DNA from 4 places in the Micromonospora sp. NPDC005413 genome. Region 4 is predicted to be linked to each of the others. Evidence: riboswitches for the same ligand, from Rfam matches in the RefSeq annotation. Region 4 holds a riboswitch; each other region holds the start of a gene.
The links. A riboswitch is a leader RNA that binds a small molecule or an ion and turns the genes downstream of it on or off. The one in region 4 is predicted to bind S-adenosylmethionine.

Region 1: linked by a shared signal. The riboswitch ahead of ABZS37_RS10530 (aminotransferase class V-fold PLP-dependent enzyme) and the one ahead of ABZS37_RS06915 (ABC transporter substrate-binding protein) in region 4 are both predicted to bind S-adenosylmethionine.
Region 2: linked by a shared signal. The riboswitch ahead of ABZS37_RS23140 (hypothetical protein) and the one ahead of ABZS37_RS06915 (ABC transporter substrate-binding protein) in region 4 are both predicted to bind S-adenosylmethionine.
Region 3: linked by a shared signal. The riboswitch ahead of thrC (threonine synthase) and the one ahead of ABZS37_RS06915 (ABC transporter substrate-binding protein) in region 4 are both predicted to bind S-adenosylmethionine.

Annotation. Positions count from the first base shown of each region.
Region 1 covers NZ_JBEXEV010000006.1:76,096-79,266, reverse strand. The annotation lists gene ABZS37_RS10535 (FUSC family protein) at 1-85, shown strand, start outside; gene ABZS37_RS10530 (aminotransferase class V-fold PLP-dependent enzyme) at 106-1,356, opposite strand; SAM riboswitch class IV at 1,427-1,547, opposite strand; gene ABZS37_RS10525 (PrsW family intramembrane metalloprotease) at 1,571-3,049, shown strand; gene ABZS37_RS10520 (hypothetical protein) at 3,103-3,171, opposite strand, start outside.
Region 2 covers NZ_JBEXEV010000025.1:42,145-45,315, forward strand. The annotation lists gene ABZS37_RS23135 (serine/threonine-protein kinase) at 1-1,320, shown strand, start outside; SAM riboswitch class IV at 1,404-1,524, shown strand; gene ABZS37_RS23140 (hypothetical protein) at 1,552-2,154, shown strand; gene ABZS37_RS23145 (hypothetical protein) at 2,329-3,171, shown strand, end outside.
Region 3 covers NZ_JBEXEV010000006.1:97,324-100,494, forward strand. The annotation lists gene thrC (threonine synthase) at 1-1,148, opposite strand, end outside; SAM riboswitch class I at 1,159-1,294, opposite strand; gene ABZS37_RS10615 (hypothetical protein) at 1,362-1,874, opposite strand; gene ABZS37_RS10620 (metalloregulator ArsR/SmtB family transcription factor) at 1,898-2,158, shown strand; gene ABZS37_RS10625 (DoxX family protein) at 2,448-2,897, opposite strand.
Region 4 covers NZ_JBEXEV010000003.1:241,015-244,185, forward strand. The annotation lists gene ABZS37_RS06910 (amino acid transporter) at 1-962, shown strand, start outside; SAM riboswitch class IV at 1,049-1,160, shown strand; gene ABZS37_RS06915 (ABC transporter substrate-binding protein) at 1,436-2,323, shown strand; gene ABZS37_RS06920 (amino acid ABC transporter permease) at 2,369-3,148, shown strand; gene ABZS37_RS06925 (amino acid ABC transporter ATP-binding protein) at 3,145-3,171, shown strand, end outside.

The DNA.
Region 1 (3,171 bases), on a different contig from region 4:
CTTCGGGGAGCAGGAGCGGCCGGTCGGTGAACCGGCCGAGCCGGGCGAGCCGCCGAAGCCGCCCACCGCCCCACCGGTCGGCTGACCGGGGCGCCTCATCCCAACTCAGCCCAAGGTGGCGAGCGCGGCGAGCAGCCGGTCCACCTGAGCGACGGTGCTGCCCAGGCCGATGCTGGCGCGCAACGCGGTGGGCGGCAGGTCCCGTCGGCCGGTTCGCCCCGCCGCCTCGGTGAGCAGGCGCCGGGCCAGCGGGTGGGCGCAGAACAGCCCGTCGCGTACGCCGATCCGGTGCTCGGCGGCCAGCCGTGTGGCGACGTCGGCGGAATCCCACCCGGCGACCACGAACGAGACGATGCCGACGCGCGGCGCGTCCGGGCCGAAGGTGCGCAACTCCACCACGTGCGGCAGGGCGGCGATGCCGGTCCGCAGTCGGGCCAGCAGCGCCTGCTCGTGGGCGGCCAGCGCGGCCCGGTCCGCCTCGTCGAGCGCCGCGCACACCGCGGCCAGTGCCACCGCGCCGAGCAGGTTCGGGGTGCCGCCCTCGTGCCGTGCCGTGCCGGTCGCCCAGGTCACGTCGTGCGTGGCTGGCCCGACGTTGCTGGTGGCGCCGCCACCGGCCAGGTACGGCGGGGCGGCGTCCAGCCAGTCCGCGCGGCCGATCAGCACCCCCGCACCGAACGGCGCGTACAGCTTGTGGCCGGACACGGCCAGGTAGTCGACGTCGAGCGTGAGCAGGTCGACCGGGGCGTGCGGGGCGAGTTGCGCGGCGTCGAGCACGATCCGGGCCCCATGCCGGTGGGCCACCCGGGCCAACTCGGCGACCGGCCACCGCTCGCCGGTCACGTTGCTCGCACCGGTCACCGCGACCAGCACCGGCAGCGCCGGGCTGCTGCCCCGGCGCAGCTCGGTGAGGGCGGCGGCGAGGTCGCGTACCGCCCCGTCCGGGCCGGTGGGCACCGGGAGCCGGACGGAGCCGCGCGGCCAGGGCAGCAGGTTCGCGTGATGCTCGCCGGCGAAAGTGACCACGGTCGTGCCGGCGGGCAGCGCCCGGGCCAGCAGGTTGAGCGCGTCAGTGGTGTTGCGGGTGAAGATCACGTGATCGTCGGCGCGGGCGCCGAAGAAGTCGCCGACCGTCTGCCGGGCCTGCTCGTATTCCAGGGTGCAGCGCCGGGACAACGCTCCCGCGCCACGGTGCACGCTGGCGTACCAGGGCAGCAGCTCAGCCACCGCGTCGGCGGCGGCCCGCGCGCACGGCGCGCTCGCCGCGTAGTCCAGGTTGATCTCGCCCGGTACGCCGAGGACGTCGAGCGGCCGCGACGAAGCCGCTGCGGGCGCGGTGTCGAAGCGGGTGGGCAGCGAGGGAACGAGGGTGACGGACACGCCGGAACCTCCGGGGTCAGGGACCCCGGGTGCACAGTCGGGACGGGGTCCGCGCTTGCCCAGCGCACCGATCGGGCTGGGCCCGGTCATCACCCGGGGCACCCCACCGCGAACTCGACGAGGGTTGCCGGCCAGCAAGCCGGGGCTTGATGCTGGCGCTCGTGACCAGCCAGCAGCATAGCGGCTGTGGATGCGAGCGGACCAGCCGGCAATGGATGGCTACGCTGACCGCATGGCCGACACCCCGCCCGGTTCACCGCTGCCGTCGTCGCCCGCACCCGCAGCCCCGCCCGTCGGCGAGGCGCCCCGGATGCCGCTGCGCCGACTGGGCTGGCGGCGGTTCCTGGTGCTGGCCGGGGTGGTGCTGTTCATCGCCGCCTGCGCGGTGTTCATGGTCTTCACGCTGGGCCAGTCGCTCGGCCTGCAAGCCCTGCTGATCGGGGTGGTCGCCGCCATCCTGCCGGTGCCGGTGCTGGTCGCCTGCTTCCTCTGGCTGGACCGGTACGAACCGGAGCCGCTCAAGTATTTGATCTTCTGCTTCGCCTGGGGGGCGTTCGTCTCCACGGCCGCCTCGCTCACGGTGAACGAGTTCGCCGCCAACCGCTTCGCCGACTGGGGCCTGCCGTCCGCGCTCACCGGGGTGCTGGTCGCGCCGTTCATCGAGGAGCTGACCAAGGCCCTGGGCCCGATCCTGCTGCTGGTGTTCCGCCGCCGGGAGTGGTCCGGGATCACCGACGGCCTGGTCTACTGCGGGCTCTCCGCCGTCGGCTTCGCCATGGTGGAGAACATCCTCTACCTGGGCGGGTACGGCTTTGCGGCCGGCGCCGACCGGTACGGCCCGGCGACCGGCGCGCAGCAGGTCATCGCGATCTTCATCGTACGGATCCTGCTGTTCGGGTTCGCCCACCCGCTTTTCACCTCGATGACCGGTGTGGGGCTGGGCATCGCGGCCCGGACGGCAGACCGGCGGGTCCGGGTGCTCGCCCCGATCGGCGGCCTGCTGCTGGCGATGATGCTGCACGGCACGTGGAACCTGCTGCCCACGCTGACCCAGGCCACCGGCGAGGCAGTGATCATGCTGTACGGCTTCCTGGGCCTGATGGTGCCGGTCTTCTTCGGCATGGTGGGGCTCGCGGTGTGGCTGCGCGCCTGGGAGGGGCGGCTCACGGAGCGGACACTGCCGGACTACGTACGCGCCGGCTGGCTGAGCCCGCCCGAGGTGGCCGCCCTGAGCAGCCTCGGCAGACGACACGCGGCCCGCAGTTGGGCCCGGCGGGTGGCTGGGGACGCCGGGGCGCGGGCGATGCGCGGCTACCAGTTCGCCGCCACCCGGCTGGCCCTGCTGCGCGACGGGACACTGCGCGGCCTGGACCGCAAACCCGCCGATCAGGAGCGGACCGCCCGCGAGGAGCGTGAGTTGCTGGACGCGATCAGCGCGTACCGGTCGTTCTTCGTGGGTCGGGACCCGCAGGCCCCGGTCGGGGTCTGGGACGGCAGCCGCTACCACCTGCGCTTCCCGGACGGGACCCAGCGTCCGGTCGCCGCGCCGGACGAGCCGGTGGTGCCGATCCCGGTGGTGCTGGCCCCTGCTCCGCCTCCGATGGGCTACGCCCCGCCCGGCTGGCCCGGCCTGCGGCCGGGGGCGCCCTGGCCGCCCGGTCACCCCTGACGGCTGGCGGCTTACTGCTGGCGGCTTGCGGCTCAGGTCATCAGGGTTGCGGCTCAGGTCATCAGGGTGGTGAGGAAATCACCGAAGCCCTGGAACATCGCGATCAGCGCGGCACCGATCGC
Region 2 (3,171 bases), on a different contig from region 4:
GACCGGCTCTACCTGGTGATGGAGTTCGTCCGTGGCACCGCCCTACGGGCCTTTATCGACCCACAGCATCCGCTGCCGGTCACCTGGGCAGCCGCTATCGCCGCGCAGATCTGCACCGTCCTCTCCCACGCCCACGCCATCCCCGTCGTGCACCGCGACCTCAAACCCGACAACGTGCTGGTCACCGCGGATGGGGCGATCAAGCTCCTCGACTTCGGCATCGCCGCCATCCTGCGCACCGACGTCACCCGCCTCACCGCAACCGGCAGCGCCCTCGGCACTCACCACTACATGCCGCCCGAGCAGATCCAGAACGCACAGGTCACGCCACAGAGCGACCTATACGCCCTGGGCTGCGTCCTGCACGAACTCCTCGCCGGGCAGCGGGTCTTCGCCGGCGGCAGCGACTTCGAACTGTGGCACCAGCACGTCACCGAGCCACCACCACCTCTGCGGACGCTCCGCCCCGAGGTGCCCGTCGCGATCGAGGAACTGGTCCTCGATCTGCTGGCCAAGGCCCCAGAGGACCGGCCGACGGACGCCTACGACGTCTACGAGCGGCTGCTGCCCTTCCTGCCCCTACCCGGAGCGGCACCGCCCGCCTCCGAGCGCGCGAGCAGCACCATGCCCGACCCAACGCTGGTGTACCGCCGACCCAACGCGCCCCGACGCCGGCCCGCGCCCGACCCCGTCGTCCCGGCGCCGCGCAGTGGCACGTCGAGCGCCGATCCGGCGGCGATTCTGCGGACCGAGGTTCGAGACGCGATCAAGGCCGCCGTTGCCCAATCCGATGAGCTGCTGGACGACGAACGGTTCGCCCAGGCTGCCGAGGTGCTCGAGGGCGTGATCGGCCCCGCCAGCGAGGCGCTCGGTGCTGAAAGTCCACGCGTGCTCGTTCTGCGATCACGGCGAGCGGCCATTCTCATCATCGGCGGGGACTTCCGGCGCGCGCTGCCGGAGTTCGACGCCCTCGCCGCCGCGTACACCCGTACCGCTGGCCCCACCAGCGAGGACGCCTTGGAATGCCTCCGGCAGGCAGCCCATTGCCGGGCGGAACTCGGCCAGGCCACTACAGCCCTGCGCCAGTTCCGGCAGGTGCTGACGCACGTACGTGCCGCCTCCGGCGACGTCTCCCCCACGGCTCTCGACCTACGTTTCAACATCGGCATACTGCTGGTCTCCGAAGACAAGCCCGCCGAGGCCGCGGACGAGCTGCAACCGCTGCACGACGACCTCTGCGTGGTCTACGGCCCAGACCATGAGCTGACCCGGGAAGTCGCCGACCTGCTTGCTCGGCTCCGACTCGCCGCCGACGGATAGTTCCGCCACCGCCGTCTGCTCAGGTCTCCCCCGCGTGTTGGCCGGGGTTGCTCCCGGCCTCGATGATCTCTATGCTTCCTGGGCGTCAAGAGTGGTCAGCGTCAAGCCTCCCGGCTTGCTGACCCGGCAACCGCGCCACCCGCGCACGGTGCCCCCGGGGGAAGACCAGGCCGACCGCAAGCTGCGGTACGGCAAGAGCGGGTGCCTCGGGCACCGGAGAGCGAGTTCACCGTGCCATTCGAAGAGCTGGACCTGGCCGCTTTCGCGGTCTGCCTGACCTGCGGGCACCTCCGCGACGGTGCCCCGCGCGAACAGCGGTGCCGCTGCCAGCCACGTACACCGGAGTGGGAGCGGCAGTGGCAGGGCCAGGACATCCCCAGTGACCTCGCCCTGTGCCTGTTGTGCGTCCGAGAGACCGTGACCACCCGAACCCGGTGGTCGTGGCTGGCCTGCGAAAGCTGCCGACACGTCTCGCAGGTCGTCGGCGAATGGTACGGCCACCGCGCCGCACTGCCGCTGGGCCGGCACTCGATCATGAACGGCGACGTGGTCCAACCGCAGACGGCCACGACCACCGTGGTCGCCGCCTCGCTGGTGGCTTCCGCGCGGCGTGGTAACGAGCTGCGCGAGTGGCAGCAGGTGGAGTTCGACCGGCTCGCCGAGCCACTACGCCCAGTCGGACCAAGTGTGCCGCTGGTCGAGTGGCAGCGACGGTGGCCGCCCTCGCTCGGAGCAAGCGTCGACGCTTTCGAGCGCTACGGCGTCATGCCCGTCCCCAACGACCTCAGCAGCCTCCGGCAGGCGCAGAACGAATTCTTGGCCACCGCTCGTTGATCGCCAGTCCAGCCGGCTGCTGTTGGTGGTAACCGATCTCGCCAACAGCAGCCGGCTGGTCATCGCCCATCGACGGTCCGGTGATAACGGGCAGCTCGGATGCCACGCCGTTCGATAGCATCCGGCCATGATGGACAGTAGCGGGCAGCGACGTCGGTGCCCAGTGGTCGAAGCATGACCATCATCAGTGGTTGGCCGGCGCTGACCGTGGCATTGAGCAACAGAGCCTCGCCAGCGAGATTGTTCATTCAGGAGCGGTTCGGCCGCTGGCAGGCCCTGCAGGCACGGTATCGGGAATCCGTGGGCTCCCTTGTCGTGCCTGGGAGTCAGGCGAACCCTGGCACCATCGGCTCGGCCTTCGACTGGATGGTGCGCTTCATGGTGCATCCCAGGCCGGACCTGCGCTTGGCGCTGCTCGGCGCGCGCACTCCCCCGCTCCGGCACGCGGTCCACGAACTGGCACGCACGCTGAATTACCTCCAAAGCGGCGACAGCATGGGGACCTCCCGGTTCACCGGGCCGGCCGCAGGCAGCGAAGCCGACCATCGACTCGTTGCCCGGGCCTGCTGGGCGCTGGCGCTCCTCACCGACCTGTACCGGGTCGGTCCGACACCCGGATCCCCGTTGATGGCCCTGGCCCCAAGGTCCATCACCGCCGAGAAGCTACTTGATCTCGCCCCATCCGCGGCCCTCGACGAGCTCCAGGCTCTGCGCGCCTTCGCCGAGCGGAGCCTCCTGCCGTCCCTGTCGGCGCGGCATGGCGCTTGGGCCCTCGGGCCGACCTTCGCCGGATCATCGCTGATGAACGCCGACGCCGACCTGATCGCCGCAGGTCTGCTGCTCGAACTCAAGACGGGCCTCGGCAGCAAGCGCCGCGATGGGACGCGGCGGTCAGCATTGGAAGCGCCGACCATCATGCAGCTGCTCGGCTACGTACTGCTGGACTTTCCTGACGAGTTCGCCATCGAAGCCGTCGGCGTCTACAACGCCCGCTACGCACACCTGACGACGTGGCGC
Region 3 (3,171 bases), on a different contig from region 4:
AGCCGACCGGACTCGACCAGCTTGCGCAGCACCGCCACGGTGACCCCGCCTGCGGTCTCGGCGAAGACGCCGGTGGTGCGGGCCAGATCGCGGATGCCGGCGCGGATCTCGTCGTCGTCGGCGTACTCCATCCAGCCGCCGGTGCGGCGGACCGCTTCCAGGGCGTAGAGGCCAGCGGCCGGGTCGCCGATGTTAAGTGACTTGGCGATGCCGGTGGGCTTGACCGGGGTGATCGTGTCGGTGTCGGCGTGCAGGGCGGTGGCGATGGGGTTGCAGCCGGCCGACTGGGCGCCGAAGACCTTCCAGCCGGCGGCTGGCGCCTCCACCAGGCCGATCTCGACCAGCTCGGTGAACGCCTTGTCGATCTTGGTGAGCAGCTCACCGCTGGCCATCGGGATGACCACCTGTGCGGGGATCCGCCAGCCGAGCTGTTCGGCCACCTCGTAGCCGAGCGTCTTGGAGCCCTCCGCGTAGTACGGCCGGACGTTGACGTTGACGAACGCCGTGTCCTCGAACTCGTCGGTTTCCACCAGCTCGCCGCAGAGCCGGTTCACATCGTCGTACGAGCCGTCGATGGCGACCAGCTCGCCGCCGTAGACGGCCGTGGTGATCACCTTGCCCTGTTCCAGGTCGCTGGGGATGAAGACCACCGAGGGCACCCCGGCGCGGGCGGCGTGTGCGGCCACCGAGTTGGCCAGGTTGCCGGTCGACGCGCAGGCGAACCGGGCGAAGCCGAGCGCCTTCGCGGCGGTGAGCGCCACCGAGACGACCCGGTCCTTGAACGAGTGGGTGGGGTTGGCGCTGTCGTCCTTGACCCAGAGCGGCGCGGTGATGCCCAGCTCGGCGGCGAGGTGCGGGGCCGCCACCAGCGGGGTGAGCCCCGGGTCGAGGGTGACCCGGGTGGCCGGGTCCTGACCGGCGGGCAGCAGCGCGGCGTACCGCCAGATGTTGTTCGGGCCGGCCTCGATCTGCTCCCGGGTGACCGTGGCCAGCACGGCGGCGTCGTAGTCGACCTCCAGCGGGCCGAAACACTCGTAGCAGGCGTGCTGGGCGGCCAGCGGATAGCGGGCCGAGCAGGCACGGCAGACCAGGGCGCGAGCGGGGCTGGCGGAGGTGTCGATGCCGGAGGCGGCGAGCGTCGACGTCATGTCGAGGGTCCTCTCATCTTTCCCCGCATCGCACGGTGCGGCGGGGACGGAATTGGCACCTGCCCCGCGGGTCGCTCAGCGGTGAGCGCGCGGGGTGGTTGCCGGGGCGTCGTCGGGCCGTATCCCTCAGCCCCTCTGGATGAGGTATTCAGTTGTGCCGTCGAGTCTAGGCACCGTCGGCGGCGACCTCCACCGCAGATCCCAGTGCGTGGGTCAGCGGACGCTCACCGCCGCCGGGTCGATCACCGCGCCACCGATCGTGGCGTACGCCAATTGCGGGGCGACCGCCACGACGTCGGCGACGGCCGGCGCGTGCTGCCACCCGACGGCGTCGGCGCCGATGCTCGCGGTCAGCATGGCCGCAGTCCCAGCGAGCGCGGTCAGCGTGGTGAAGCGCAGAGGCGACCAGGTGCCGAACCGGCTGGCACCGTGGGTGTAGATGCCCCAACCGACCACCGCACCGATCATCATCAGCCCGCCGAGGCCGAACTGGCCGAGTCCGGCCAGACTTCCGCGGGTGATCACAAGGCCGACTCCGAGGAGCGCCACCAGCGAGAGGGCCAGCAGGAGGGGCTTTGGGCGTACGCCGTCGCGGGCCCAGCGGACCAGTTGGGTGATCACCGGGGTGGTGGCCACGAAGAGGGCGATCTGCTGCGGGGCGGCGTGTGCGAGCGCCAGGCTGGTGAGCAGGTTGAAGCCGGCGAAGCCGACCACACCGAGCACCACCACTTCGACCCCCCGGCACCACCGTGCTGGCCGCACTCGCCGACGACGTGCGGCTACAGATCGTCCGGGCGCTCGCCGAGGGTGGTGAGTTCGCCTGCAGCACCTTCGAGTTCGGCGTCTCCAAGGCGACCCGCAGTCACCACCTCAAGGTGCTGCGCGAGGCCGGCCTGACCCGCACCCGGGCCGCCGGCACCAGCCGTCTGGTCCGGCTCCGCCGCGACGAGCTGGACCGTCTCTACCCCGGCCTCCTGGATGCGGTCCTCAGCACGCGCACCTCAGCCTGACGCCCCGCCGCCGTCGTTCGCCGGCTGCGGCCCTCGTGCTGGGCGGGTGCCGCGAGGTGCGCCGCCGCCAACGGGCCGTCCTCGTCCACCAGCACCGACAGCCGGTGCGCGGTACGCCGCGGTTCGGCCGGCGACCGGCGCACGCTTTGGAGCTGAATCGTTTACGACATCATCGAAGGGCGGGGCTGGGAGCGGCGACATCCGTACCTCGACCTTCGTGCAACCCCTGAGCGGACGCGCCGCCGGAACCGCCTCGTCGAGGCTCCGGCGACGCGCGGTGCGCGTACAGTCAGACGGATACCGGGCTGGGCTCGGCCACCGATGCCGATGGAGTGTCGACGCGACGCCGGGCGAGCAGCGTGTCGAGCGCCCAGGCACCCGGGCCGAGCGTCGCGACCAGCAGGAACGACCAGCAGAAGAGCGCTGCCAGCTCACCTCCGTTGTGCTGCGGCAGCAGGCCCTCCGGCTGGTGCACCACGAAGTAGGCGTACGCCATCGAGCCGGACGCGAGAAGCGCGGCGGGCCGGGTGAAGAGCCCGGCCAGCACGAGCACGCCACAGACCAGTTGGATCAGCGCGGCCCACCAGCCCGGCCAGGCGCCGAAGGGTATTGCCGTGCCGGTCATCGGGTTGCCGCCGAACAACCCGAAGATCGAGGACAGTCCGTGCAACGTAAACAGCAGGCCGGTCACGATGCGGAACAGGGACAGGGTCGGCCCGCCGAGCCGAGAGACGTTCATGGAAACCTCCATGGATAGGGATCGATACATACCCATGGTGAAGCATGAATCCATTGAAGTTCATTAATTCCTTGCTAGTGGGAAAATCCCCGGTCGGAACATGCCAGGGCTGCACCCGTGGCGACGAGCAGCCCGGTGACAATGCGGGGGGCGATGCCCTCAGCTGCGCCCACGCAAGAACTCGACCCGAGCGCCATGCCGGCCCGACCGCTATGGGAGCGCTCCCGAATTGACGGTACTGCCTGTCGAGCGCCCCGTACAGCATGTCGAGCGG
Region 4 (3,171 bases):
TCGGCCAGGTGTTCGGCACCGTGTACGACCTGTCGACCATCGGGATCCTCTGGTTCGCCGGGGCGTCGGCGATGGCCGGTCTGCTCAATCTCGTACCGCGTTACCTGCCCCGCTACGGCATGGCGCCGACCTGGGCGCGGGCCATCCGGCCGCTGGTGCTGGTGTTCACCACGGTGGCGTTCCTGATCACGGTCGTCTTCCGGGCCAGCGTCGACGCGCAGGGCGGCGCGTACGCCACCGGGGTTCTGGTGTTGATCACCTCGGCGGCGACAGCGGTGACCCTCGCGGCACGGCGGCGCGGGCAGCGGGGGCGCACGGTCGCGTTCGGGACCATCGCTGTGGTGTTCGTCTACACCACAGCGGCGAACGTGGTGCAACGTCCCGACGGTGTGAAGATCGCCGCCTGCTTCATCGGTGGGATGATCGTGGTGTCGGTGCTGTCGCGGGTGATGCGGGCCTTCGAGCTGCGGGTCGACCGGGTCGACTTCGACCCGGTCGCGACGGCGTTCATCGCCGAGCGGAGCGAGCGTCGGATCCGCCTCATCGCGCACGAGCCGGAGCGGCGCGACCTCACCGAGTACCGCGACAAGCTCGCCCAGACGGTGGCGGACAACGACTTCCCCGACGACAGCGACGTCATCTTCGTCGAGGTGCAGGTCACCGACCCGTCGGACTTCGAGACCGGCCTGCTGGTGCGCGGCAGCGTGGCGCACGACCGCTTCCCGGTGCTCAGGCTTGCCAGCTCCTCGGTGCCGAACGCGCTGGCCGCCATGCTGCTGGAGATCCGCAACCGCAGCCGGCGGCGCCCACACATCTACTTCGAGTGGACCGAGGGCGGCCCGACCCGCAACGTCCTGCGCTACCTGGCGTTCGGGCAGGGCGAGATCGCCTCGGTCACCCGGGAGATCCTGCGCCGCCAGGAGCCCGACCAGACGCGCCGCCCGCACGTGCACGCCGGTTGACCTGCGGGCCGCGCGTCGGGCGCGGACGGTGAGCGTGGTCATATCGACTGGACGATCGACGGACCTCTGCTGCTAGTCTCGGCGCAGGTCATGAGTGCCAGCGCAAAGCCCCGGCTCGCTGGCCGGCAACCCTCCTCCGCGGTGGGGTGCCCCGGGTGAAGACCAGGCACCGGCACGACGTCGGTGCAAGCGTGGCCTGGCACCCAGGTCAGCACAGACCCGGGAGAGCCATGCGCATCCTCAGCACCGCCCCACCGACCGACGTCGCGGAACTCCCCGCCGGTTGGCCTTCGCCCGCACTGACCCGGCGACGGCACGTGGACATGATGCGAATGTGCAGCGCCGCCTGTCGTCGCGGCACCGCGCACTAGCGCACCCCTCTTCCCGAAACCTCCCCAGCGGTACGCCCATCGGGCGCACCGTCGGCGGCGCACGCCCGTGCGCGCCGAGACGCAACCCTTTCGGAGACACCCGTGCGATTCCTTCCTGCCCTGACCCGCGCCGCTGCCCTGGGCGCGGCCACGATCCTGGCCGCCACCGCGCTCACCGCCTGCGGCGGGGACAGCTCGTCCGACACCACCGCCAACCCGTACGGCCTGGCCCAGCCGGGCGTGCTGCGCGCCGGCACGCTGACCGACGCACCGCCGAACGTGTACCTCAAGGACGGCACGTTCACCGGCTTCGACAACGACCTGCTGACCGCGGTGGCCGGGAAGCTCGGCCTGAAGGTCGAGTTCGTCGGCACCGACTTCTCCGCGCTGCTCTCCCAGGTCAACAACCGCAAGTTCGACGTTGGCAGCTCCTCGATCACCATCACGGAGGCGCGGAAGAAGACCGTCGACTTCGGCAACGGCTACGACTTCGGCTACTTCGGCCTGGACGTCCCGGCCGGCTCGCCGATCACCGGCTTCGACCAGCTCGCCGGCAAGCGGGTCGTGGTGGTCCAGGGCACCGTCCAGGACGACTACGCCACGGGCAAGCAGCTCGACCCGGTGCGGGTGCCGGACTACAACGGCGCGATCAACCAGCTCAAGGCCGGCACGGCCGACGCGTGGATCGCTCCGGCGGAGATCGGCGAGAAGTCGGCCGCCGACAGCAAGGGCAAGATCACCGTGGCGGCCAAGCAGCTCAGCCCGGCACCGACCGCGTACGCCGTCGCCAAGGGCAGCGACAAGCTGCGGGAGGCGCTGAACAAGGGTCTCGACGAGGTCATCGCGGACGGCACCTGGAGCCGGTTGCAGGCGCAGTACTACCCGGGCCGGCCGGTCCCGGAGGACTTCAAGCCGGGCAGCGGCACGGTGGCCGTGCCGTCGGCGTCCGCGTCGACTGTGCCGTCGGCGTCCGCGTCGACCGCGTCCTGAGACGTACCCGGTGACGAGCGAGCAGGGCGGTAGGAGAGGCGACCGATGGATCCGTTGAGCACCATGTGGGAGACCTTCTTCGACTGGGACGCGATGCGCGAGGCGCTGCCCGAGATGCTGACCGTCGGGTTGCCCAACACGCTGATCCTGGCGGTCTCCGCCGCCCTGCTCGGCTCGGTGCTGGGCCTGCTGCTCGCCGTCGCCGGCATCTCCCGCAGCCGGTGGCTGCGCTGGCCGGCGCGGGTCTACACCGACGTGTTCCGGGGGCTACCGGCCGCGGCGACGATCCTGCTGATCGGCGTCGGGCTGGCCCCACTGGGCATGCGGGTCTGGGGACCGGACCCCTACCCGCTGGGGATCCTGGCGCTGTCGCTCATCGCGGCGGCGTACATCGGGGAGATCTTCCGCTCCGGCATCCAGTCGGTGGAGGCCGCCCAGTTGGAGGGAGCTCGCGCTCTCGGCTTCTCCTGGGCCGACGCGATGCGGCTGGTGATCATTCCGCAGGGCATCCGGCGGGTGCTGCCGGCCTGGGTGAACCAGCTCATCGCGCTGATCAAGGACTCCAGCCTGGTCTACTTCCTCGGCCTGGTGGCCAGCCAGCGGGAGCTGTTCCGGATCGGGCAGGACTACGCGGCCACCACCGGCAACGAGTCCGCGCTGCTGCTGGCCGGGCTCTTCTACCTGGCGCTGACCGTGCCGCTGACGCACGTCGTCAACTGGATCGACCGGCGGCTGCGCCACGGTCGGCCCACCGCCGCACCGGCCGACGAGGACGACGACGACACCGCGCCGGCGCTGCCCGCCGCGACGGAAGGGAACCGATGACGACCACCGGCACGACCACCTCG